Regions from separate parts of the Ideonella azotifigens genome, predicted to be linked through region 2. Evidence: predicted binding sites of a transcription regulator. Region 2 holds the regulator's gene; each other region holds the start of a gene.
The links. Region 2 encodes HrcA, which represses chaperone genes, less so after heat shock. Its sites were predicted from a motif close to TTAGCACTCNNNNNNNNNGAGTGCTAA; they were not measured.
Positions count from the first base shown of each region.

Region 1: the regulator HrcA is predicted to act here: its motif matches at 2,094-2,120, upstream of rpoH (RNA polymerase sigma factor RpoH).
Region 3: the regulator HrcA is predicted to act here: its motif matches at 3,146-3,172, upstream of groES (co-chaperone GroES).

Region 1 is NZ_JAJNKD010000001.1:991,352-998,705, forward strand. It holds gene cyoE (heme o synthase) at 1-421, shown strand, start outside; gene LRH25_RS04550 (SCO family protein) at 453-1,064, shown strand; gene rpoH (RNA polymerase sigma factor RpoH) at 1,134-2,051, opposite strand; gene LRH25_RS04560 (hypothetical protein) at 2,364-3,482, shown strand; gene LRH25_RS04565 (hypothetical protein) at 3,631-4,929, shown strand; gene LRH25_RS04570 (hypothetical protein) at 4,926-5,900, opposite strand; gene LRH25_RS04575 (DUF6708 domain-containing protein) at 6,299-7,285, opposite strand; gene LRH25_RS04580 (T6SS effector BTH_I2691 family protein) at 7,288-7,354, opposite strand, start outside.
Region 2 is NZ_JAJNKD010000009.1:161,240-168,593, forward strand. It holds gene mutY (A/G-specific adenine glycosylase) at 1-261, shown strand, start outside; gene LRH25_RS19350 (LON peptidase substrate-binding domain-containing protein) at 283-915, opposite strand; gene rapZ (RNase adapter RapZ) at 935-1,822, opposite strand; gene recN (DNA repair protein RecN) at 1,881-3,593, opposite strand; gene LRH25_RS19365 (NAD kinase) at 3,596-4,471, opposite strand; gene hrcA (heat-inducible transcriptional repressor HrcA) at 4,566-5,594, shown strand; gene LRH25_RS19375 (secretin GspD/PilQ domain-containing protein) at 5,734-7,354, shown strand, end outside.
Region 3 is NZ_JAJNKD010000001.1:868,733-876,086, forward strand. It holds gene LRH25_RS03945 (patatin-like phospholipase family protein) at 1-925, opposite strand, end outside; gene groL (chaperonin GroEL) at 1,050-2,693, opposite strand; gene groES (co-chaperone GroES) at 2,745-3,035, opposite strand; gene LRH25_RS03960 (DNA gyrase inhibitor YacG) at 3,262-3,474, opposite strand; gene zapD (cell division protein ZapD) at 3,540-4,295, opposite strand; gene coaE (dephospho-CoA kinase) at 4,333-4,968, opposite strand; gene LRH25_RS03975 (prepilin peptidase) at 5,039-5,965, opposite strand; gene LRH25_RS03980 (type II secretion system F family protein) at 5,969-7,189, opposite strand; gene pilB (type IV-A pilus assembly ATPase PilB) at 7,313-7,354, opposite strand, start outside.

The DNA.
Region 1 (7,354 bases), on a different contig from region 2:
GGTGCGGGGCGACGCCGGGCCGGAAGCCTGGCTGCTGTGCCTGATCATCTTCCTGTGGACTCCGCCGCACTTCTGGGCGCTGGCGCTGTACCGCGCCGACGACTACCGACGCTCCGGCCTGCCGATGCTGCCGGTGACCCACGGCGCCGAGCTGACGCGGCTGCATGTGTTCCTCTACACCATCGTGCTGCTGGCCGGCACGCTGATGCCGTTTGTCTACGGCATGAGCGGCTGGATCTACCTGGCCAGCGCGCTGGTGCTGGGCTTCTGGTTCATTGCCTACGGTTTCCGGCTGTGGCGCAATTACTCCGACGCGCTGGCCCGCCGCACCTTCTTCTTCTCCATCCTTTACCTGGCGCTGCTGTTCGCCGCGCTGCTGGTGGACCACTACCTGAGTCCGCTGCTGGCCGGCTTGCGCTGAGCCGGCTGCGTCGCAACCCGATGTCCGTTCGATGAACCCTCAAGCAACTGCCTGGTCCCGTCGCCACTGGCTGGCGGCGACCGCCGCGCTGGCGCTCGCCGCCTGTGACCGCCCAGGCGCCACCGCCGGCTTCAAGGGCGTGGACATCACCGGCGCCGAATACGCCAGCGGCCTCAGCCTGCAGGACGTGGACGGCCAGCCGCGCACGCTGGCCCAGTACAAGGGCAAGGTGGTGGTGGTGTTCTTCGGCTACACGCAATGCCCGGACGTCTGCCCGACGACCATGGGCGAGCTGGCGGCAGTCAAGCAGCAGCTCGGCGAGCAGGGCAAGGACGTGCTGCCGATCTTCGTCACGCTGGACCCGGAGCGCGACACCGGCCCGGTGCTGAAGGCCTACATGGCCAACTTCGGGCCGGACTTCATTGCGCTGCGCGGCACGCCGGAGCAGACGCTGGCGGCAGCCAAGAGCTTCAAGGTGTTTTTCGCGAAGGTGCCTGGCAAGACCGAAAGCAGCTACACGCTGGACCACACCGCCGGCTCCTACCTGTTCGACCGCCAGGGCCGGGTGCGCGTGTTCACCCGCTATGGCGGCGGGCCGGACGTGCTGGCGCAGGACCTGAAGCAGTTGCTGGCCGAAGGCTGAGGCCGGCTGGCCCCACAACGAAAACGGCTCCCGAGGGAGCCGTTTTGCATCGCAGGGCGGCGGAAGCGTTCAGGCCGCTTCCAGCGCCTTGCGCATCTTCTTCATCGCCGCCACTTCGATCTGGCGGATGCGCTCTGCGCTGACGCCGTAGTCGGCCGCCAGCTCATGCAGCGTCATGCCGCCGGAGCTGTCGTCGTTGACCTTCAGCCAGCGTTCCTCGACGATGCGGCGGCTGCGGGGGTCGAGCTGGTCCAGCGCATGGGCAATGCCGTCGCTGCCCAGCCAGTCGCGGCCACGTGCTTCCAGCACCCGGGTCGGCTCCTGCGTGTCGTCGGCCAGGTAGGCGATGGGGGCGAAGGTTTCCTCGCCTTCGTCGCCCTGCGGCTCGAAAGCCACGTCGCCACCCGACAGCCGGGTTTCCATCTCGACGACCTCTTCCGGCTTGACGTTCAAGTCGCGGGCCATGGTCGCCACTTCGTCAGGCGTCAGCGTCGCGCGGAAACTCTGGTCGCCAGACTTGCTCTTCAGCGTCTGCTTCATCGAACGCAGGTTGAAGAACAGCTTGCGCTGGGCCTTGGTCGTCGCGACCTTGACCATGCGCCAGTTCTTCAGGATGTACTCGTGGATCTCGGCCTTGATCCAGTGCAGCGCGTAGCTGACCAGGCGCACGCCTTGTTCCGGGTCGAAGCGGCGCACCGCCTTCATCAGGCCGACGTTGCCTTCCTGGATCAGGTCGCCTTGCGGCAGGCCGTAACCCAGGTACTGGCGCGAGACCGACACGACCAAGCGCAGGTGCGACAGCACCAATCGGCCGGCGGCCTGTACGTCGTCCTTGTCGCGCAACTGGCGCGCGAACTCACCTTCTTCTTCCGGCGTGAGCAGCGGAATGCGGTTGACCGCGGTGATATAGGCATCCAGGTTGCCGATCGGCGGCACCAGGGCCCACGGATCACGCAAGGCCAGGGCGTTGGTGGAGGTCATGGTCATGTGGTGGTGGACTCGTGTGCCAGGAAATTGGTTCCGCGGATATTAGCACTCCCTCCGGTTGAGTGCTAAGGCGGGTCATGTGGGGTCGCGTGGGTTCGAGTTCCAGGGTTTTTGCTCCCCTAGAAAGAAGGGTGAAAAGGTCGTAAAAATCTCTGGGAGAACTCTTGAAGAAAAGATGACAGATGGCTAAAGTCGGTTCACGGTGCCGGGTGTGGTGATGGATTGCACGCCGGCAATGACCTTGTGGGCCAGCAGCGCGCCGGCCTGCGTGTGGATGGATTGAGTCTGAACATAGAGGGGTTGGAGATGTTGATGAGCAAGTCCTTGCCGGCTGCCGGCGTGATCGCTGCGGCCATCGCCGCGTTGCTGCCTTCGCTGGCGCAGGCCCAAACCGCTACCGCGGTGCAGATCTGCGAATGCCTGGTGACCGACCTGTCCACCGATGGCCAGTCCGCCACCGGCCAGATGTACGGCACCTACGAGACCTTCCACTGGAACGCCAGCACCGGCCTGACCCTGCTGGGCCGCAACATGGCCACCGAGATCGGCATTCCGCCGCCTGGCCTTCCTGCCATTTCCGGTGATGGCAAGAAGGTGGCGGCCACGGTGATGAACGACGCCAACACCTACGGCACCCAAGCGGTGTGGACCGCGGAAAAAGGCTGGACCGTGCTGAAGCCGCTGCCCGCCGATGGCGGCGTGATGGACACCGACGACGGTTCGGTCTGGGGCATGTCGCGCGACGGCAAGGTCATCACCGGCCTGTACTGGCGCCCGAACCAGAGAGGTGGCAGCGCACATGGCAGCGTCTGGAAGGCCAAGGTCGGCATGGTCGGCATGCCGACCGCTGGCGGCTCGGCCCGCATCGACGATGCCAACAAGGACGGCAACGTGCTGGCCGGCTGGGAAGAAGACCCCAACACCGGCAGCCGCCTGCCGGCCGTGTGGGTGAACGGCGAGCGCACCTGGCTGGACCTGAACTACGGCGAAGCCGAGGCAGTGAACGGTGACGGTGACATCCTGGTCGGCCAGGCGCCGGACCCGGAAACCGGCATCCCGGCGGCCGCACGCTGGAAGTGGAACGGCAAGAAGTGGGAGACCAAGATCCTGGGCATCCTGCCCAACAGCGATTGGGGCGGCATGGCCTATGCCAATGCGCTGTCCGACGATGGCAAGCTGGTCGGCGGCCTGGCCCGCACCACCTTCACGCCGGCCACCAGCGGCTTCCTCTGGACCAAGGCCACCGGCCTGGTCCTGGCGGCCGACTTCCTGAAGACCCATGGCTACTCGTCCAGGGGCTACAACCTGACCAACGTGATCGCCATCACGCCCAAGGGCGACAAGCTGGTCATCGTCGAAGTCATGAAGCGCTCGCCGTACACCCAGCGCAGCATGTTGATCACGCTGCCGGACGCGGCCATCGCGCCTTGAGTCCAGCATCCGCTCGCGGTCCTCGTGACCGATGCGGGTGTTTTTCGGGCCTGCCACTGCGGCAGGCCCGTCTTTGCTGGCGCCGTCGCCGGGGTTACTTCACCGATACTCGGGACCACCTAGTCCCGCACCGCTGGCCGCTGTTTCGATGTCTTCCCTCGCGCTTTCCCCGCTGTCCTCGTCGGATGCCACGGCCGCTGAGCCTGCCGACCTGCCGGCCCGTGGCACGTCGCCGGTGACGGCCGTTGCGACTGCGCTGCGAGCCGCATTGACGCCCTTGATCGCCGAGCTCGCCGGCATGCCGCCGCGGCCGATCCGGCTGATGCGCAGCGCCGGACTGGACAAGAGCCTGGCCAGCCGGCTGGTGCAGGCCACGCGCGCGGAGTCCGACGCCGAATTCCTGCACCGCCTGCCATCGCCCACCGGGCTGCGCATGCTGATCGACGGTGCCCAGGGCCATGCCGACGAGGCGCTGGTCAGCCCGCTGGCCGCGGCCATCGACGCCTTCCAGTCGCTGCTGGACCGGCTGCCCGGTGGTCGCCAGGGGCTGGATGCCCAACTCGGCGCCAACGAGGAAGACGTGCGCGCCCGCCGCGAGCACATGGCCCGCCAGGCCTCGTTCAAGGCCGTGTCCTTTCTGTTCGGCCACTACGCCGAGACCGTCAGCACCGCCTTGTTCATCGTGCCGAGCCCGGACGGCCGGCACCTCGATTTCATCGAAGTGCATCGCCGCATCGGCCTGCAGCGGGTCACACCCGGCACTGCGGTGCCGCTGCTGAGCCTGCATGTGCAGGACGAGGTCGCGCCCGATGGTGAGGAGCCGCGCATGCGCAGCCTGGCAGGTAGGCCCGGTACCGACGACGCGGCCGATTTCATCCTCGCCGAAGCCAGCGGCCAGCCGCTGCCGGCGCTGCAGCTGGAACGTGAAGGGCGCATCAACACCTTCGTGCTGCCCGGCGACAGTGCTGCCATCCCCAGTCCGCTGACCACTGCCTTCCGCGCCGACCGCGGGCACCAGCTGGACGATGCCGCCAGCAGCCAGATCCTGCGCATCTACATGCTGCACACCCCGTGCCACCGCCTGGTGCGCGACGTCTTCATGGCCGAAAGTCTGTGGCCGCGGGCCCGCCCGCGCATCACCTTCTTCCTGCCCGGCCCCACCGGCGTGCCGCTGGCGCCACCGGACCCGACCCATCGGCACTACCGGCAACTCAACCTCAGCGCCACCATCGACCCCCTGCCGCACGGCATGCCCGACGACAGCAAGCCCTGGGCGCTGGCCGGCGTGCCGGACCACCAGGACACGCTGGCCCTGGCGCTGCAGCGCGCAGGCTTGTCTGGCCAACGCTTCCGCGGCTGGCGCTGCGAGATGGCCTACCCGGTGCCGCTGATCGAGATGCAGATCGTGATCGACAACATCGATCCGGCCGCCAGCGCTGCGAGCTAGAAGCTCAGGTCTTCCGGCAACGCATAGCGGAAGCGCTTGGGATCGAACGCCAGCTCCCAGGTCTTCTGCGGCCGCTGTTCGCCATTGACCAATCCGCCGCCCGTGACGCTGAAGCTCAACAAGCCCTTGGCCGGCACCGGGCCGGCGCGGTAGGTCCAGCGGGCGTGGCTGCAGCGCCGCTGTTCTTCGGCTGCAGCCGTTTCCTCGTCGTCCACCTTGCCGTCGGCTTCGGTGACCGCTGTGCCGGCCTGGCCTGCCGTGGGTTCGCATGCGCTGCCAGGGCCGTCTGCCAGCGAGGCCGGGAAGCGGACCAGCTCGGCGATGTCGACCTCGTGCGGCGCCATCACCACCTGCCAGGTCGCCGCCGGCTTGTCCGCCGCCTTGGCGTCGTAGTGCGTGGTCAGCACCCAGCCCCAGGTCTTGGCGCCCAGCGCCATGAACTTCACGTCCTGCGGCTGCAATGGCCTGGCACCTTGCTCCTGCCGCAGTGGCGTGCTGACCTCCAGCAGCGAACCGTCGCGCTTGGCCATGTTGCCCTTGACCTGGAACAGCCCGGTCAGCGCCGGCTCCGCCTGGGTGGGCCGCAGCGGCGTGCCGGCGGCGACGAAATACAGCTCGTCGTCACCTTGCGCGCCGTCTTCCGGCCCCACCTTGGCCTGCTGCACCACCTGCATCAGGTAGTGCACCTGCTGCGGCCCGGTCCACAGCCAGCCCTTTTGCTCCGCAGAGTAGGCACCATAGTTGCGCTGCATCACCGCTTCGATGACTTCGTCGGCCTCGATGCGGATGGGCACATGGTGGCGCTGCGTCTGCAACCAGAACACGGTGGCGGCAGCGGCCAGCGCACCCACCACCAGCAGCGCATGGGGCAGCCAGGCTCGCGGGGTCTGGCGCACCGTGGTGGGCCGGGGCGTCAGCCGGGAGTCTTGCGAAGAATCCAGTGAGCTGGAGTCGTAGTCGTCGATGGGCATGGACAGCCAAGGGCCCGGGGCGGAACAGGTCGCCATTGTCGCTTGGCCGCGAAAGCCGGCAGGACCAACCGGTGCTCACCTCGCGGCGGTGGGGCTTGTCCGTGCGTCGTCTCTCCCTTGTGTCCTGGTCTGATCGAACGCGATCAATGCGCCGCTGCAGAGGCAGGGCTCTTCGCCTCGGCGAGGCCGGGCAAGGCCCGCTGGACGGCAATCTCCCTGGCGGCCTCCAGCCAGTTCGTCGGAACGGCAGCATCGTTCCACTCGACAGCCTGCCATTGGCCGCCCGGGCTGGCTTGACGGTACAGCGCCGAGCGCAAAGTCCTTGTCGGCTTGGCTGATCGACCCGGTGGGCCAGCACACGGCCAGCCAGGGTTCGATGACCAGCCTCTAGTGGCCTGTCAGCCTTGCAGTACCGCCCGCGGTCCCCAAGCCGCATGAACCGGCGGTTCAGGCAACCGGAACGGGTCGTTCTCTTCGATTTGACTCTCGGCTTCAATGGACGCAGGCCAGGTGGGCAGCTTGCAGCTCTTGAAGACCAGCCAGCGGCAGAGCGCCAGCGGCGCATACAGCGGTGACAGAGCGTAGCGGGCTTCATACCAGGAGGCGGGCATTGCCATCACGACCCAGTCGAAACAGTTCCGCCAAGACGTTCGGACAGACAGGTCAATGCGGCGCAAGGGAACTTGCAAATCGGGGGCCACGGCGCGAGCCTGCTCGGAAGCATCTTCGAACACATGCTCGGGGCCTTCTTCCATGTACCTCCGGATGAATTCCCAGATCTCCTCGATCTTTTCGTCAGCGTCGAAATAATGCCCCACGGCAAAGGTATGCAGGATCTTCCGATCAGCATCGCAAACGTGGCAGCGGAGGTCCCGCAGAAAGGTCTCGTCGCCATTGGCACGGCCGATATGGAAAAAGGCCTGATCCCACGGGACACTGACCACCCCGCCATCACGCTTGCTGAGGAACGCATGCACCATGCGTGTCTTGCGATTAAAGCGGATAGGGTAATAGGTGAATGTAAAAAAATCCTTGAGAAGGATTAATTTACTAAGAAATATACCGCTGCCCCAGAAGATAACCGCTAAGAAGACTTGGTGCCCCAGGAGGCTATTTCCGTCCCAATCAGTAAAGCCCAACTTTATTGCAGATGCAACCCAGAAACCGACGAAAAGCACCACAGCGAGTAGGCACATCAGTGTGGCAATCATGCCGCGCTGCCTGAACTGGCGATCAATGATCTCTATGAAAGTGGAGTTGAAGCGAATCAAACTTGCATGATTATCACTCCGGGAGTAACGGCGACCACGAAGGAGTTCGCGATCTTCTTCGCCGCCCGAAACGCGCTCGCCATGTGGAAATGGCTGAAACCATCCGCTGTACATTGTCAAGTCTCGCTTAAGGCCTTCAATGCCTCGAGTTCTTCAGCAAGTGAAGGGAATCCATCGCCATCT
Region 2 (7,354 bases):
CTGCCGGAATTCGAGGACGTGGCCACGCTGCAAGCCTGGTTGGCGGACGGGCCTGGCGAGGGCGAGCCGCTGCCCACCATCTCGCATGTGCTGACGCACTTCGACTGGGCACTGAGCCCCGTGCGCGCCAGCCTGCCCGAGCGCTCGCCGCTGGCCCAGGCCTTGCCGCTGAAGTGGCCCACCGGGCGCTGGGTGGCGATGGAAGAGCTGCCCAGCTATGGGCTGCCAACGCCGGTGCGCAAGTTGCTGCGGCCGGATTGACTTCCGGTCAGATCGCGCGCTTCAGATCACTTTCTGCTTGCGCAGGAAATCGTCCACCAGGCCCAGCCGGGTCAGCGGCTCGTCCAGTTCCATCAGCTTCTGCTTGGCCACGCGGCTGATCGGCAGCAGCTCGCACCAGCGGTTGGCCACCCAGCCGGCGTCCTCCAGCCGGCGTGGGGTCTGGGCCAGCGCTGGCACCGGCGGCTGCATGGCCTCCAGCGCGTCCAGCGCGCGGCCCAGCGCGGCGGCGGCTTCGGCGAATCGATCGCCCGGCGGCGTGGGCAGGTCATCGTCCAGCCAGGCCACCTGCGGTGCCACCCACAGGCCTTGCTGCTGCACGGCGTCGCCCAGCAGCTTGAAACGCGGGCCGCCTTCGCACCAGATCTTCAGCAGGTTGGTGCCTTCGGCCTCGGCCGCCTGCAGCCGGGCCAGCACGCCCACGGGCTCGAAACGCACCGGCTGCCCGGCCTGACTTGGCTGGAGCACTTCGCTGCCCTGGCTGAGGCCCACCACGCCAAAGCCGGTGCCCTCGCGAAGGCAGCGGCTGATCAGGTCCAGGTAACGGGCCTCGAAGATCTTCAGGGCCAGCCGGCCCCCGGGAAACAGCACGGACTGCAGCGGGAACAGCGGCAGGTCCTGGGTCGGAAAAGGCATTGGTTCTGGTGTGGCGCGCCTAGCTGCGCGCGTCGAGTTCACGGTGGCGCTTGAGCGTGGCCACCTGGTCGGCGAAACGCTGCGCCAGCGTCTCGACAAAAAACACCGAGCGGTGCTGGCCACCGGTGCAGCCAATGGCCACCGTCAGGTAGCTGCGCTGGTCCTGCTCGAAGGCCGGCAGCCAGCGCCGCACAAAGGCCTCGATCTGGCTCATCATCTCTAGCACTTCGGGCTGCTCGCGCAGGTAGGCCGCCACCGGCGCGTCCTGGCCGGTCAGCGGCCGCAGCTCGCGCAGGTAAAACGGGTTGGGCAGCACGCGCACGTCGAACACCAGGTCCGCGTCCAGCGGCACGCCGTGCTTGAAGGCAAAGGACTGGAACACCAGGGTGAGCCGGCTGCTGGTCGCACCCACCAGGTCGCGCACCCACAGTCGCAGCTGGGCCGGGCGCAGTTCGCTGGTGTCCAGCACGGTGGACTGCTCGCGCAGGTCGGCCAGCAGGTTGCGCTCCAGCTCGATCGCGTCCACCAGCGCACGGTGAGGGTCGTCGCCGCCTTCCAGCGGCTTGCTCAGCGGGTGCGGCCGGCGGGTCTCGGAAAAGCGCTTCACCAGCGCGGTGGTGTGCGAGTTCAGGAACACGCTGCGCACCCGCACGCCTTCGGCCTTCAGTGCCGACAGTGTGGGCAGCAGCACCGGCAGCGAATTGGCCGAACGCACGTCGACCGCAATCGCCATGCGCCGCACGCCGTGGCCACGCTCGACGCGGATGAAGTCGCGCAGCAGCTCGGGCGGCAGGTTGTCCACGCAGAAGTAGCCGGCATCTTCCAGCGCATGCAGCGCGACCGACTTCCCCGAGCCTGAAATGCCAGTGACCAGCACCACCTCGCGCTCTTCCAATGCCGGTGGCATGACCGGCACCGGCACCACATCGTCCTCGGACGGGTCGGGCAAATCGTTCATGGCCATCTCAGCGGAAGCGCGCCGCGCGCGGTGCCGCCTCGGCCACCGCCTGGTTGATCAGCTCCTGCGCATGCGCCAGGCTGGTGCCAGACTGCTTGTCGCCACCCAGCATGCGCGCGACCTCGGCCACTCGTGCCTCGCCGCTCACGGGCGTGACCTGGCTGTGCGTCCTGCCCTGGCGCGTGGCCTTGGCGACGACGAAGTGCTGGTCCGCGCATGCCGCCACCTGCGGCAGGTGGGTCACGGCCAGCACCTGCACGCTCTGGCCCAGCTGCTTCATCAGCCGGCCGACGGCGTCGGCCACCGTGCCGCCCACGCCGGAGTCGATCTCGTCGAAGATCAGCGTGCTGGGGTTGAGGTCTGTCGCCGCAGTCTTGGGCGCGCTGCCGCGGCGCTGCGCTGTGGTCACGGCAATCGCCAGCGCCAGCCGCGAAAGCTCGCCGCCCGAGGCGACCTTGGCCAGCGGCCGAGGCGCGCTCCCGGCATGCCCGGCAACCAGGAATTCCACCGTCTCCAGCCCGAAGGCCTGCGGCGTGTCCTGCGGCAGCAGCGCCACCTCGAACTTGCCGCCGGCCATGCCCAACTGCTGCATCGCTGCCGTCACGCGCTGGCCCAGCGGCCCGGCAGCCTGCTGGCGGGCGCGGCTCAGCGTGCTGGCCTGTTCGCGCCATTGCTGCTCGGCCTGCTGCACACGCTGTTCCAGGCCTTGCAGGTCGGCTGCGGCTTCGAGCTGTGCCAGCGCCGCGCGCCATTCCTCGCGCAGCGCCGGCAGGTCTTCGGGCTGGCGGCGAAAGCGCCGGGCCAGGCCCATCCAGGCCGAGAGCCTGCTGTCCAGCTCGCCCAGGCGGGAAGGGTCCAGCTCGGCGCGGCCCAGGTAGGCCTGCAAGGTGTGCGTGGCGTCGTCCAGTTGCACGCTGGCGCTGTGCAGCCCTTCGATCACCGGTGCCAGCCGCTCGTCGTAGTCGCTGACGGCTTGCAGTGAATTCAAGGCTTTGCCCAGCAGCCGCGCGGCGCTGGCCTCGTCTTCTTCCAGCCACTGGCCGGCCTGGTGCGCAGCCTCAATCAACGCCTGGCCGTGCGCCAGCCGCTGGTGCTCGTGGTTCAGCTCCGGCCATTCGGTCTCTCCGGGCGACAGCTTGTCCAGCTCCCCGAGCTGCCACTGCAGGCGTTCGCGTTCGTCCTCGCGCTCGCCCTGGTGTTCGCGGGCTTGCGCCAGCGCGTCGGCCGCGGCTTTCCAGGCGGCGTAGGCGCGGGCCACCGGCGTGGTGTCTGCCCCGGCCTGCTGGTCCAGCAGCGCGCGCACCGAGGCGGGCTTGGTCAGGCCCTGCCAGGCATGCTGGCCGTGGATGTCAACCAGGTGTTCGGCCACTTCGCGCAGCTGGCTGGCGGTGGCCGGGCTGCCGTTGATGAAGCCGCGGCTCTTGCCCTGGGCGTCCACCACGCGGCGCAGCAGCAGGTCGTCGTCCTGCTCGAAGCCGGCTTCTTCCAGCCAGGCGGCGAGCGAGGCGGGTGAGTCGAAGCCGGCGGTGATTTCGGCGCGCGAAGCGCCTTCGCGCACCATCTGGCTCTCGGCCCGGGCGCCCAGCGCGAGCTGCAGCGCGTCGATCAGGATGGACTTGCCGGCGCCGGTCTCGCCGGTCAGCACGGAAAAACCGCCATCGAACGCGAGGTCCAGCTCGCTGACGATCACGAAATCCTTCAGGGTCAGGTGCTTGAGCATGATCAGACCGTGCCTTCGTACCAGCGCAGCTTGCGGCGCAGCGTGGCGTAGTAGCTCCAGCCACGCGGGTGCAAGAAGCGCACCATCTGCGACGAGCGGCGCATGCGCACCTGGTCGCCGTGCAGCAGGCTGGCCAGGCTTTGCATGTCGAAGCTGGCGCTCGCGTCTCGCCCGGCCACGATGGTGATGGTCACTTCCTGAGAGTCCGGCAGCACGATGGGCCGGTTCGACAAGGTGTGCGAGGCAATCGGCACCAGTACCCAGCCGCCGATGGACGGGTGCAGGATGGGCCCGCCGGCCGACAGCGAATAGGCGGTGGAACCGGTGGGCGATGCCAGGATCAGGCCGTCGGCGCGCATGTTGGCGACGAAGTCGCTGCCCACGTCCACCCGCAGCTCGACCATGCTGGACGTGGCACCTCGGCTCACCACCACGTCGTTCAGCGCCAGGCCTTCGAAGATGGTCGCGCCGTCGCGCCACACGGCGCCTTCGATCATCGCGCGCCGCTCTTCTTCGTAGTCGCCCTGGATGATGGGGCCCAGTGCCTCGGCCCAGTCGCTCAGGCGCACGTCGGTGATGAAGCCCAGCCGGCCCTGGTTGATGCCGACCAGCGGCAGGTTGTGCGCTGCCAGTTCGCGGGCAATGCCCAGCATGGTGCCGTCGCCGCCCACCACCACCGCAATGTCGCACTGCGCGCCGATCTCTGCCGGGCTCAAGGCCGTGTGTTCGGTCCAGTCGGTGTTGTGCGCGGTCTCGTGGTCGATCGAGACTTCCAAGCCCTGGCGCCCCAGGAAGTCGGCAATGGCTTCGAGCATCGGTCGGATGCCCTGGGCCTGATACTTGCCTATCAGCGCGGCGTGGCGAAAACGGGTTGGCATGGTGCGAAGAATTACACCACACGCCCTTCTGTGAGACCCCCTGGGCTGCCCTCGTTGGCGCCCTGCACAAGTGCATGTCCGTACAATGAAAAACATGCTCGACGATCGCGCCCGATCACTGCTGAAAACCCTGGTTGAACGCTACATTGCCGACGGGCAGCCCGTGGGCTCGCGCACGCTCTCCAAAGCCTCAGGTCTGGAGCTGTCGCCCGCGACCATCCGCAACGTCATGTCCGACCTGGAAGACGCCGGCCTGATCATCAGCCCGCACACCTCTGCCGGCCGCATTCCCACCGCCCGCGGCTACCGGCTGTTTGTCGACACCATGCTCACTGCCCGCCCGCTGGACCTGGCCGGTAGCGCCTCCGAATTTGCCGCCGCCCGCGGCCAGCTGCAGCCGGACCAGCCGCAGCGCGTGATCGCCCAGGCCGCGCAGCTGCTGTCCAACCTGTCGAGCTTTGTCGGCGTGGTCACCGCGCCGCGCAAGGCCAGCGTGTTCCGCCACGTCGAGTTCATGCGCCTGGGCGACAAGCGGGTGCTGGTGATCCTGGTCGCACCGGATGGCGACGTGCAGAACCGCGTGCTGTTCACCGCGCACGACTACAGCCAGGGCGAACTGATAGAGGCCACCAACTTCCTCAACGCCCACTACGCAAACCTCAGCCTGGAGGAAGTCCGCGAGCGGCTGCAAGGCGAGGTCGAAGTGCTGCGCGGCGAGATTGGCGTGCTGATGCATGCGGCGGTGAAGGCAGGCTCCGAGGCGCTGGCCGAAAACGAGGACCAGGTCATCGTCAGCGGCGAGCGCAACCTGCTGGGCGTGCAGGACTTCGGCCACGACATGGGCTCGCTGCGCAAGCTGTTCGATCTGTTCGAGCAGAAGACCCAGCTGATGCGCTTGCTGGACACCTCCAGCCGCGCCGAAGGCGTGCGCATCTACATCGGCGGCGAGAGCCGGGTGGTGCCGTACGAAGAGCTGTCGGTGGTCTCGGCGCCGTACGAGGTCGACGGCCACGTCGTCGGCACGCTGGGCGTGATCGGCCCCACCCGCATGGCCTACGACCGCATGATCCAGATCGTCGACATCACGTCCAAGCTGGTCGGCAACGCCCTGAGCCAGCGCTGAACAGCCAGCACTGAGCAAGACGGCGCAGCCATGTTGCTGCGCACTTACCGGCGCCACAAGCGCGCTTGACACAAGGCTTCCAGCATCGCGGCCTGCGCTGTTCGGCGCTGTCCCGTCCTGCTCTGCTGAAGTCCTTGCTGTGAACCTTTCTGGAATGACGCGGCCCGCGTGCTTGCGCGCCTGGCCGTGCCTGCTGGCCGCTTGCCTCCTCGCTGGCGCCGCCGCCTCGCATGCTGCGTCCACCAACCGTGCCTCGTCCAAAGTGGCCGCGCACGCGGGCGGGGCCACGCTGAACTTCCCCGACATCGAAGTGGAGGCCGCCGCCCGCGTGATGGCCGACCTGCTGAACCGGCCCATCCTGGTCGACCCGCGCGTCAAGGGCAAGCTCACGCTCTACACCGAGCAGCCGGTCAGCCAGGCCCAGGCCTTGTCCATTTTCGTCGCCGGCCTGCGTGGCCTGAGCCTGGCCATCATCGAGTCCAACGGCCTGTTGAAGATCCTGCCCGAGGCCGATGCCAAGCTGCAGAGCGGCACCGTCTCCGTAGAAGGGGCTTCGCGCGCAGGCGACACGGTGCAGACGCAGATCTTCCGCCCCAGCTACGAAAGCGCCGCCAACCTGCTGCCGGTGCTGCGCCCGCTGATCACCGCGAACAACACCATCAACGTCAGCGCCGGCAACAACGCGCTGGTCATCACCGACTACGCCAGCAACCTGCAGCGCCTGGGCCAGATCATCAGCGCGCTGGACCAGCCCAGCGCCACCGACGTCGAAGTCATCCCGCTGCAGCATGCGCTGGCGGTGGACATGGCCGTGCTGGTGCAGCGACTCAGCGAAGAGGCTGGCGGCTCATCATCCGCCAGTCCAACCCCCGGCGCGCAAGCCCAGCGCAGCAACGCCAGCGCAAGCAGCGGCGCTGGCGCCGCATCCATCGTCGCCGACAGCCGCATCAACGCCTTGCTGGTCCGTGCCGCCAACCCCGCCCGCTTGGCCGCCGTCCGCGCGCTCGTCGCCCGGCTGGACCAGCCCGGTGCCGCAGGCCTGGCCGGCAGCAACGTGCACGTCATCTACCTGCAGCACGCCGAAGCCACGCGCCTGGCCACCGTGCTGCGCGCCGCCTTCAGCAGCGACGCGACCGGGCAGGGCGCCACCAGCAGTGGCGGCGCCTCGTCCCAGTCGCGCAGCAGCGGCCCCAGCAGCAGTGGCTCGTCCAGCCTGAACGCCAGCACGCCATCGAGCACCAGCTCAAGCAGCAGCGGCAGCACCAGCACGGCCGCCACCACGCCGCTCAGCAGCACCGCGGCACCGGCCACCGGCGGCAACATCCAGGCCGACCCGGCCACCAACTCGCTGATCGTCACCGCACCCGAGCCGCTGTTCCGCCAGTTGCGCGCCGTCGTCGAGCAGCTGGACACGCGCCGCGCCCAGCTCTATGTCGAGTCGCTGGTCGTCGAGGTGGACGCCAGCAAGGCCATGGACGTGGGCATCCAGTGGAAGCAGATCTTCAACATCGCCGCCACCACGACCGACATCACGCTGGCCACCGTCGCCCAGGCCATCCAGTCCACCTCCGGCACCAACATCCTGTCCACCGCGAACCTCATCACGCTGGACAACGAAGAAGCCAAGATCGTCGTCGGCCAGAACGTGCCCTTTGTCACCGGCTCGTACACCTCCACCACCAGCTCCAGCCCGTTCCAGACCATCGAGAGGAAAGATGTGGGCCTCACGCTGCGCATCCGCCCGCAGATCGGCCCGAACG
Region 3 (7,354 bases), on a different contig from region 2:
TGCGGTGCACGTTCTGCTCGGTCAGGATGTTGATCATCTGCGCCGTCAGGCCGATGGCCGAGTTCAGCGTTTCGCGGCCGGCCAGCGGCGTGCCGATGTTGACGGCGATCACCACGTCCACGCCCATCGCCCGCACCACGTCGACCGGCAGGTTGTTGACCAGGCCGCCATCGCCCAGCACGCGGCCTTCCACCTCGCTGGGCGGGAACAGGCCGGGCACGCTCATGCTGGCGCGCAGCGCCATCGCCAGGTCGCCCTGGTCCAGGATGACCAGCGCGCCGGTTTCCATGTCGGTGGCGACCGCGCGGAACGGGATCGGCAGCTGGTCGAAGTCCTGCACCGCGCGCACCGGCAAGGTGTAGCGGCGCAGCAGGGTTTCCAGGCCGCGGCTGGAGACGGCGCCTTGCGGCGCACGGAACTCTCCGTCGCGGTAGCCCAGCTCGATGGCAGTCGAGAGGTCGAAGTCCTCTTCCTTGCGCCGCTGGGAGAGCTGCTGGCGGCCCACGCGCTGGGCGAACAGCCGGCTCCAGTTGACCTTGTTGAATTCGGCTTCGATGGTGTCCGCCGGCATGCCGCTGGCATACAGCCCGCCGACCACCGCGCCCATCGAGGTGCCGGCAATCGCATCGATGGGCACCTGCGCGCGCTCCAGCGCCTTCAGCACGCCAACGTGGGCCAGCCCGCGCGCGCCGCCGCCCGAAAGCACCAGGCCGATGCGCAACCGTGGCAGGGCGGCGGGGGCTTGCGCTGCCGGCACGCCCTGGGCCAGCGTTCGGGCTTCGGCCGGTGTGCCCGGCGAACCGCTTGCCGTGCTGGCGCTGCGCGTTGGCTCGGGCTGCACTGCCTGCGCTGCGGCGAGGGCTGCAGACGAGGCGCCAATCACACCGACCAAGGGCAACAGCAGGGACAACAGCGCACGCGTCATGCGGCGGATTGTGGCGTGGTGCGCCGTGTGTCCGGGCGGCACCGGGTGCGGCGACACAACAAAAAAGGCCACCCGAAGGTGGCCTTGCATGCTTGCGAGAGCGGGGACGCTCAGGCAGGACAGCTTACATGTCCATGCCCATGCCGCCCATGCCGCCCATGCCGCCGCCGGGCATCGAAGGCGCGTCGTCCTTCGGGGCTTCGGCGACCATGCATTCGGTGGTCAGCATCAGCGAAGCGACCGAAGCGGCGTTTTGCAGCGCGGTCCGGGTCACCTTGGTCGGGTCCAGGATGCCCATTTCGATCATGTCGCCATAGGTGTCGTTCGCGGCGTTGAAGCCGTGATTGCCACTGCCAGCCAACACGGCGTTGATCACCACGCTGGGTTCGCCACCGGCGTTCGACACGATTTCGCGCAGCGGGGCTTCGATCGCCTTCAGGATCAGCTTGATGCCGGCGTCCTGGTCAGCGTTGTCACCCTTGATGGTGCCTGCCGTCTGGCGGGCGCGCAGCAGGGCCACGCCGCCACCGGCGACGATGCCTTCTTCAACGGCGGCACGGGTCGCGTGCAGCGCGTCTTCCACGCGGGCCTTCTTTTCCTTCATCTCGACTTCGGTGGCAGCACCGACCTTGATGACGGCAACACCGCCGGCCAGCTTGGCCACGCGTTCTTGCAGCTTTTCACGGTCGTAGTCGCTCGAAGCTTCTTCGATCTGCACGCGCACTTGCTTGACGCGGGCTTCGATGTCGGCAGCGGCACCGGCACCATCGATGATGATGGTGTTTTCCTTGCCCACTTCGACGCGCTTGGCCTGGCCCAGGTCGGCCAGCGTGACCTTCTCGAGCGACAGGCCGACTTCTTCGGCGATGACCTTGCCACCGGTCAGGATGGCGATGTCTTCCAGCATGGCCTTGCGACGGTCGCCAAAGCCCGGGGCCTTGACGGCGACGACCTTCAGGATGCCGCGGATGGTGTTGACCACCAGGGTCGCCAGCGCTTCGCCATCGACTTCTTCAGCGATGATCAGCAGCGGACGGCCAGCCTTGGCCACTTGTTCCAGGGTCGGCAGCAGATCGCGGATGTTCGAGATCTTCTTGTCGAACAGCAGGACAAACGGGTTGTCCAGCAGTGCGGCTTGCTTTTCCGGGTTGTTGATGAAGTAGGGCGACAGGTAGCCGCGGTCGAACTGCATGCCTTCGACGACGTCGAGTTCGCTGTCCAGCGACTTGCCGTCTTCGACGGTGATGACGCCTTCCTTGCCGACCTTGTCCATCGCTTCAGCGATGATGCGGCCGACTTCGGAATCGCTGTTGGCCGAGATGGTGCCGACTTGCGCGATTTCCTTGGAGGTCGTGGTGGCCTTGGAGGCCGCCTTCAGCTGGGCGACCAGGGCGGTGACCGCCTTGTCGATGCCACGCTTCAGGTCCATCGGGTTCATGCCGGCGGCCACGTACTTCATGCCTTCGCGCACGATGGCTTGCGCCAGCACGGTGGCGGTGGTGGTGCCGTCACCGGCGTTGTCAGAAGTCTTGGAAGCAACTTCCTTGACCATCTGCGCGCCCATGTTCTGCAGCTTGTCCTTCAGCTCGATTTCCTTGGCCACCGAGACACCGTCCTTGGTGACGGTGGGGGCGCCGAAAGAGCGCTCCAGGACCACGTTGCGGCCCTTGGGGCCCAGCGTGACCTTGACCGCATTGGCCAGGATGTTCACGCCTTCAACCATGCGGGTGCGGGCGTCAGAGCCAAAGATCACGTCTTTTGCTGCCATTTGTATTCTCCGAATTCAGTTCAGTAAGAGGTGTGTGCAGAGGGAGAAGGATTACTTCTCGACGACGGCAAACAGGTCTTCTTCGCGCATGACCATCAGCTCTTCGCCGTCGACCTTGACCGACTGGCCAGAGTACTTGCCGAACAGCACGCGGTCACCGACCTTGACGTTCAGGACGATGAAGTCGCCCTTGTCGTTGCGCTTGCCCGGGCCAACGGCCAGGACTTCGCCTTGATCAGGCTTCTCGGCGGCGTTGTCAGGGATGACGATGCCGGAGGCGGTCTTGGTTTCTTGTTCCAGGCGCTTGACGATCACGCGATCGTGCAACGGACGAAGTTTCATGGCATCTCCTAAATGCAGTGGCTTTGAGCGAGGAAGGCAACACCGGCAAAGGGCGCTGCATCACATCAGGTGCTCAGGAACGCCGGCCAGGAAGGCCGGCGCCAGAACTGTTAGCACTCGACTTGGTTGAGTGCTAATCCCATTATAGGCACCGTCTGCCGGGTTTCAAGAGCAGGCGAGTGCCCGGGTGTGACGAAAACCGGCCTGAGGTCGGTGCGTGGCCGGCTCAGGGCTCCGGCTCTTCGCTGCTGGGCTTGGTCGGCACCCTGTAGCCTTCATTGGCCCAGGCGCCGAAATCATGGCCCTGGCAGCGGGCGCTGCAGAAGGGCCGGAAGGCGTTCGCAGGCGAATACAGCGTGCGCTCGCCGCAGGCCGGGCAGTTGACCTCGATGGCCTTGGCGGCAACGGAGGATGGGGGGCTGGATTTGGGCTGGTTCACGGCAGGCGCCGGCGGTGCTTGCAAGTGCAAGGGCGAGGCGGAAACGAATGACGAAGCGATGGGACTCAGGCGCAGAGCGAGAGTTCAAACGCGGTGTCCTGCGCGGCGGGGCGCAGGCGGCCCTCGGCGTCGGCCCGCATCAGCCGCACCGAGACCATCAGGCGGTGGCCGCTGATCTCTGGCACCAGGTCCACCCCGTCGTCCAGCCGCACTCGCAGCAGCTGGTAGGTGCGGCCCTGGGGCAGGGTTTGCTGGTACTGGCCGCCCTGGGCCACGACCTTGTGCGGCATGCCGGCGTCCCGCAGCAGGCCCAGCAACACGTGCAGCGCTTCGCCCAGCGGCCACAGGTGGCTGAGCCACTGGGCGAGGTCGGCGCGGCGTCGATCAGGGCTGTGCTGCTGCCAGGCGAAGTAGGCCGGCAGGTCGAACTCGCAAGTGCCACCAGGAATGCTGATGCGGCTGCGGATGCTCATCAGCCACTCGTTGGTGGTCAGCGCTTGCCCCGCCTTGCCCGCGAACTGGTTCAGGCCGTTGAAGGCATGGTCGATGCGAGCCACGACTTCGTCCAGCGCGGCTTCCGACACATGCGGGTTGCCGCGATAACTTTGCAGCTGCGCCTTGTGGCGCTCCAGTTCCTTGAGCAGGTCGGATTTCAGGTCGGCCCGCGAGGCCACGTCCATGATCTCGAACAGCGTGACCAGGGAGAAATGATGGTCGACCGCTTCGTCACGCGGCACCAGGGTGTTCAGTCGGCCGAACAGGTGTTCGAGCCGCAGCATCGTGCGGATGCTTTCGTTGAACGGGTATTCGTAGAGGACCAAAAGGCGCTTTCCGGGCGGTTGGCTGGCGGCGATTGTTTCACACCCCGGGCGCAGCGGCCGGACCGAAAAAACCTTGCTGCCAGAGTGCGTCCAGCTCGGCCTGCAATTGCGCCAGGCTCAGCCCGTCGTTGAGGATCACGGCATCGGCGATGGCGCGGCGCTCTGCCCGCGTGGCCTGCAGCGCGATCACGCGCTGCACCTCCTGCGCAGGCCAGCCGGAACGGGCCATGACGCGTCGGATTTGTGTCGCCTCGCTGCAGTCGATGACCAGCACCTTGTCCACCCGGCCACGCCAATGGGCCGACTCGGCCAGCAGCGGCACGTCGAACACCAGTGGCTGGCCAGGTTCTGCCTGCGCGGCCTGGCGTGCCGTCTCGGCCTGGATCAATGGGTGCAGGATGTGCTCAAGCGTCTGCTTGGCTTGCAGCGCTTCCGGGGCCTGGCCAAAGGCCAGCTGGCGCATGCGGGCGCGGTCCAATGCGCCATGTTCATCGACCATGTCGGCACCAAATGCCGCGGCGATGGCGGGCAGCGCAGCGCCTTGTGGCGCGGTCAACGCGCGCGAGATTGCATCGGTGTCGATGACCTTGGCGCCGCGGGCCGAAAGCAGCGCGGCAACGGTGCTCTTGCCGCTGCCGATGCCGCCGGTCAAGCCCACGCGCACAGCGCTCACTGGCGCACCCTGCGGCCTGCGGCCGGTCCCGCCGGGCGGGAATGAGACCCTTCGGGCGGCCGTGCGGGGCTCACTGCCCTATCCAACCCAATACCGTTTCGGTGCCCGCCAGCATCAGCACCAGTCCGCCACCGGCGAGGAACGGGCCGAACGGCACGTAGCGCCCTTCGCGCAAGGTGTCGCTGAGCTTCATGCCGATGCCGACCACCGCGCCGATCACCGAAGCCATCAGCACGATGGGCAGGATGGCTTTCCAGCCCAGCCAGGCCCCCAGCGCGGCCAGCAGCTTGAAGTCGCCGTGGCCCATGCCTTCCTTGCCTGTCGTCAGCTTGAACAGCCAGTACACCGACCACAGCGACAGGTAGCCCACGACGGCACCCCAGAGTGAGGTGCTGAGCGGCAGCGTCCACTCCAGCGCTGCGGCGCACAGACCGGCCCACAGCAGCGGCAGCGTCAGCGCGTCCGGCAGCAAGGTGGTGTCCCAGTCGATGGCAGTCAGCGCGACCAGCGTGGCGGCCACGCCGCACCAGGCCAGCGCCACCGGTTGCGGGCCCACGCGCCAGGCAATGCCGGCGAACAGCAGGCCGGTGGCCAGTTCCAGCAGCGGATAGCGCACCGAAATGCGGGTGCCGCATGCGGAGCAGCGGCCTCGCAGCCGCAACCAGCTCACCAGCGGAATGTTCTCGTGCCAGCGGATCCTGTGCTGGCAGGCCGGGCAGCGTGAGGCGGGCTTGGAAAGCGTCAACCGGCCGAGCTTGTCCAGTTCCTGCTCAAGCTCACCCGATGTGGCGGCGAGTGGCTTGGGCGCGCCCCGTCCAAAAGTCCGCTGGAAAGACTCGCTGTCGCTCAGCTGCTGGGCCACGTCCCGCCACCATTGCCGCTCCATCATGCGCGGCAGGCGGTGCGCCACCACGTTCAGGAAACTGCCAATGCAAAGGCCCAACGCGCCCAGCACCCAGGGCGACAACCAGATCGCCCACTCTCCGGTCTGCGCCATGCGTCAGACCACCTGACCGAGCTTGAAGATGGGCAAGTACATCGACACGACGATGCCGCCAATGATGGTGCCAAGGAACACGATGATGATGGGCTCCATCAAGGTTGACAGCCCCTTCACCATCTCGTCGACTTCTTCTTCGTAGAACTCCGCGGCGCGTGCAAGCATGTCGTCTAGCGCGCCCGATTCTTCGCCGATGCCAGCCATCTGCAACACCATGTTCGGGAACACGCCGGTTGCGGTCATGGCCGAAGTCAGTGCGGTGCCGGAGGCGACGTCACGCTGAATCGCTTCGGTGGCGATGGCATAGACCTTGTTGCCTGCGGTGCCGCCAACCGAGTCCAGCGCCTCCACCAACGGGACACCCGCACCAAACAATGTCGAAAGGGTCCGGGTCCATCGCGCGATGATGGATTTCCGAACCAGCTCACCGAAGACCGGCATGCGCAGGAACAGGCGGTCCATGAAAAACTGGATTCTTTCCGAACGCCGCCAGGTGCGCACGAACATGTAGCCGCCGCCGAAGATGCTGCCGAAAATGGCCCACCAATAGGAGACGAAAAACTTGCTCATGGCGATCACCAACAGCGTGGGCGTGGGCAAGTCGGCGCCGAAGTTCTTGAACACGTCCTCGAAGGCCGGGATCACGAAAATCATGATCACCGTGACCACGATGAAGGCGACCACCAGCACCGACATCGGGTAGATCAGCGCTGACTTGACCTTCTGCTTCAGTGCCAGCGTCTTTTCCTGGTAAAGCGCCAGACGACCGAGCAGCAATTCCAGAATACCGCCAGCTTCGCCGGCCTCGACCAGGTTGCAGTACAGGGCATCGAAGTATTTCGGATGCCGGCGGAACGCAGCAGACAGGCTGGTACCTGTCTCGATGTCCGCACGGATGTCCATCAGCAGCCGGGTCAGCGTGGCATTGGTGCTGCCGCGGGCGACGATGTCGAAGGCTTGCAGCAAGGGCACCCCGGCCTTCATCATCGTCGCCAACTGGCGCGTGAAGATGGCAATGTCCTTGGGCTTGATGCTCTTGCCGCCGGAACTGCGGCGCTTCTTCACCTTGGTGACCAGCACGCCTTGCCGGCGCAGGCTGGCACTCACGGCGGCTTCTCCGCCGGCGCGCAATTCCCCGCGCACGACCTTGCCGTTGCGGTCCTTGCCTTCCCATTCGAAGGTGAAATCCTTGGCGCTTCTTGCTGCCGCTGCTGTAGCCATAAAGCCTCCGGCCGCTCCCGACGGTGTGATCAGTTGTAGTCGACGCCCGCAACGCGGGTGGATTCTCAGGACCCTGGCTTCGCCCGGTGCAAACCGGTGTTGCCTTGATTGTTTCGCGTGCCGCTATTCGTTGGTCGCGGCGATGACTTCTTCCAGCGAGGTTGC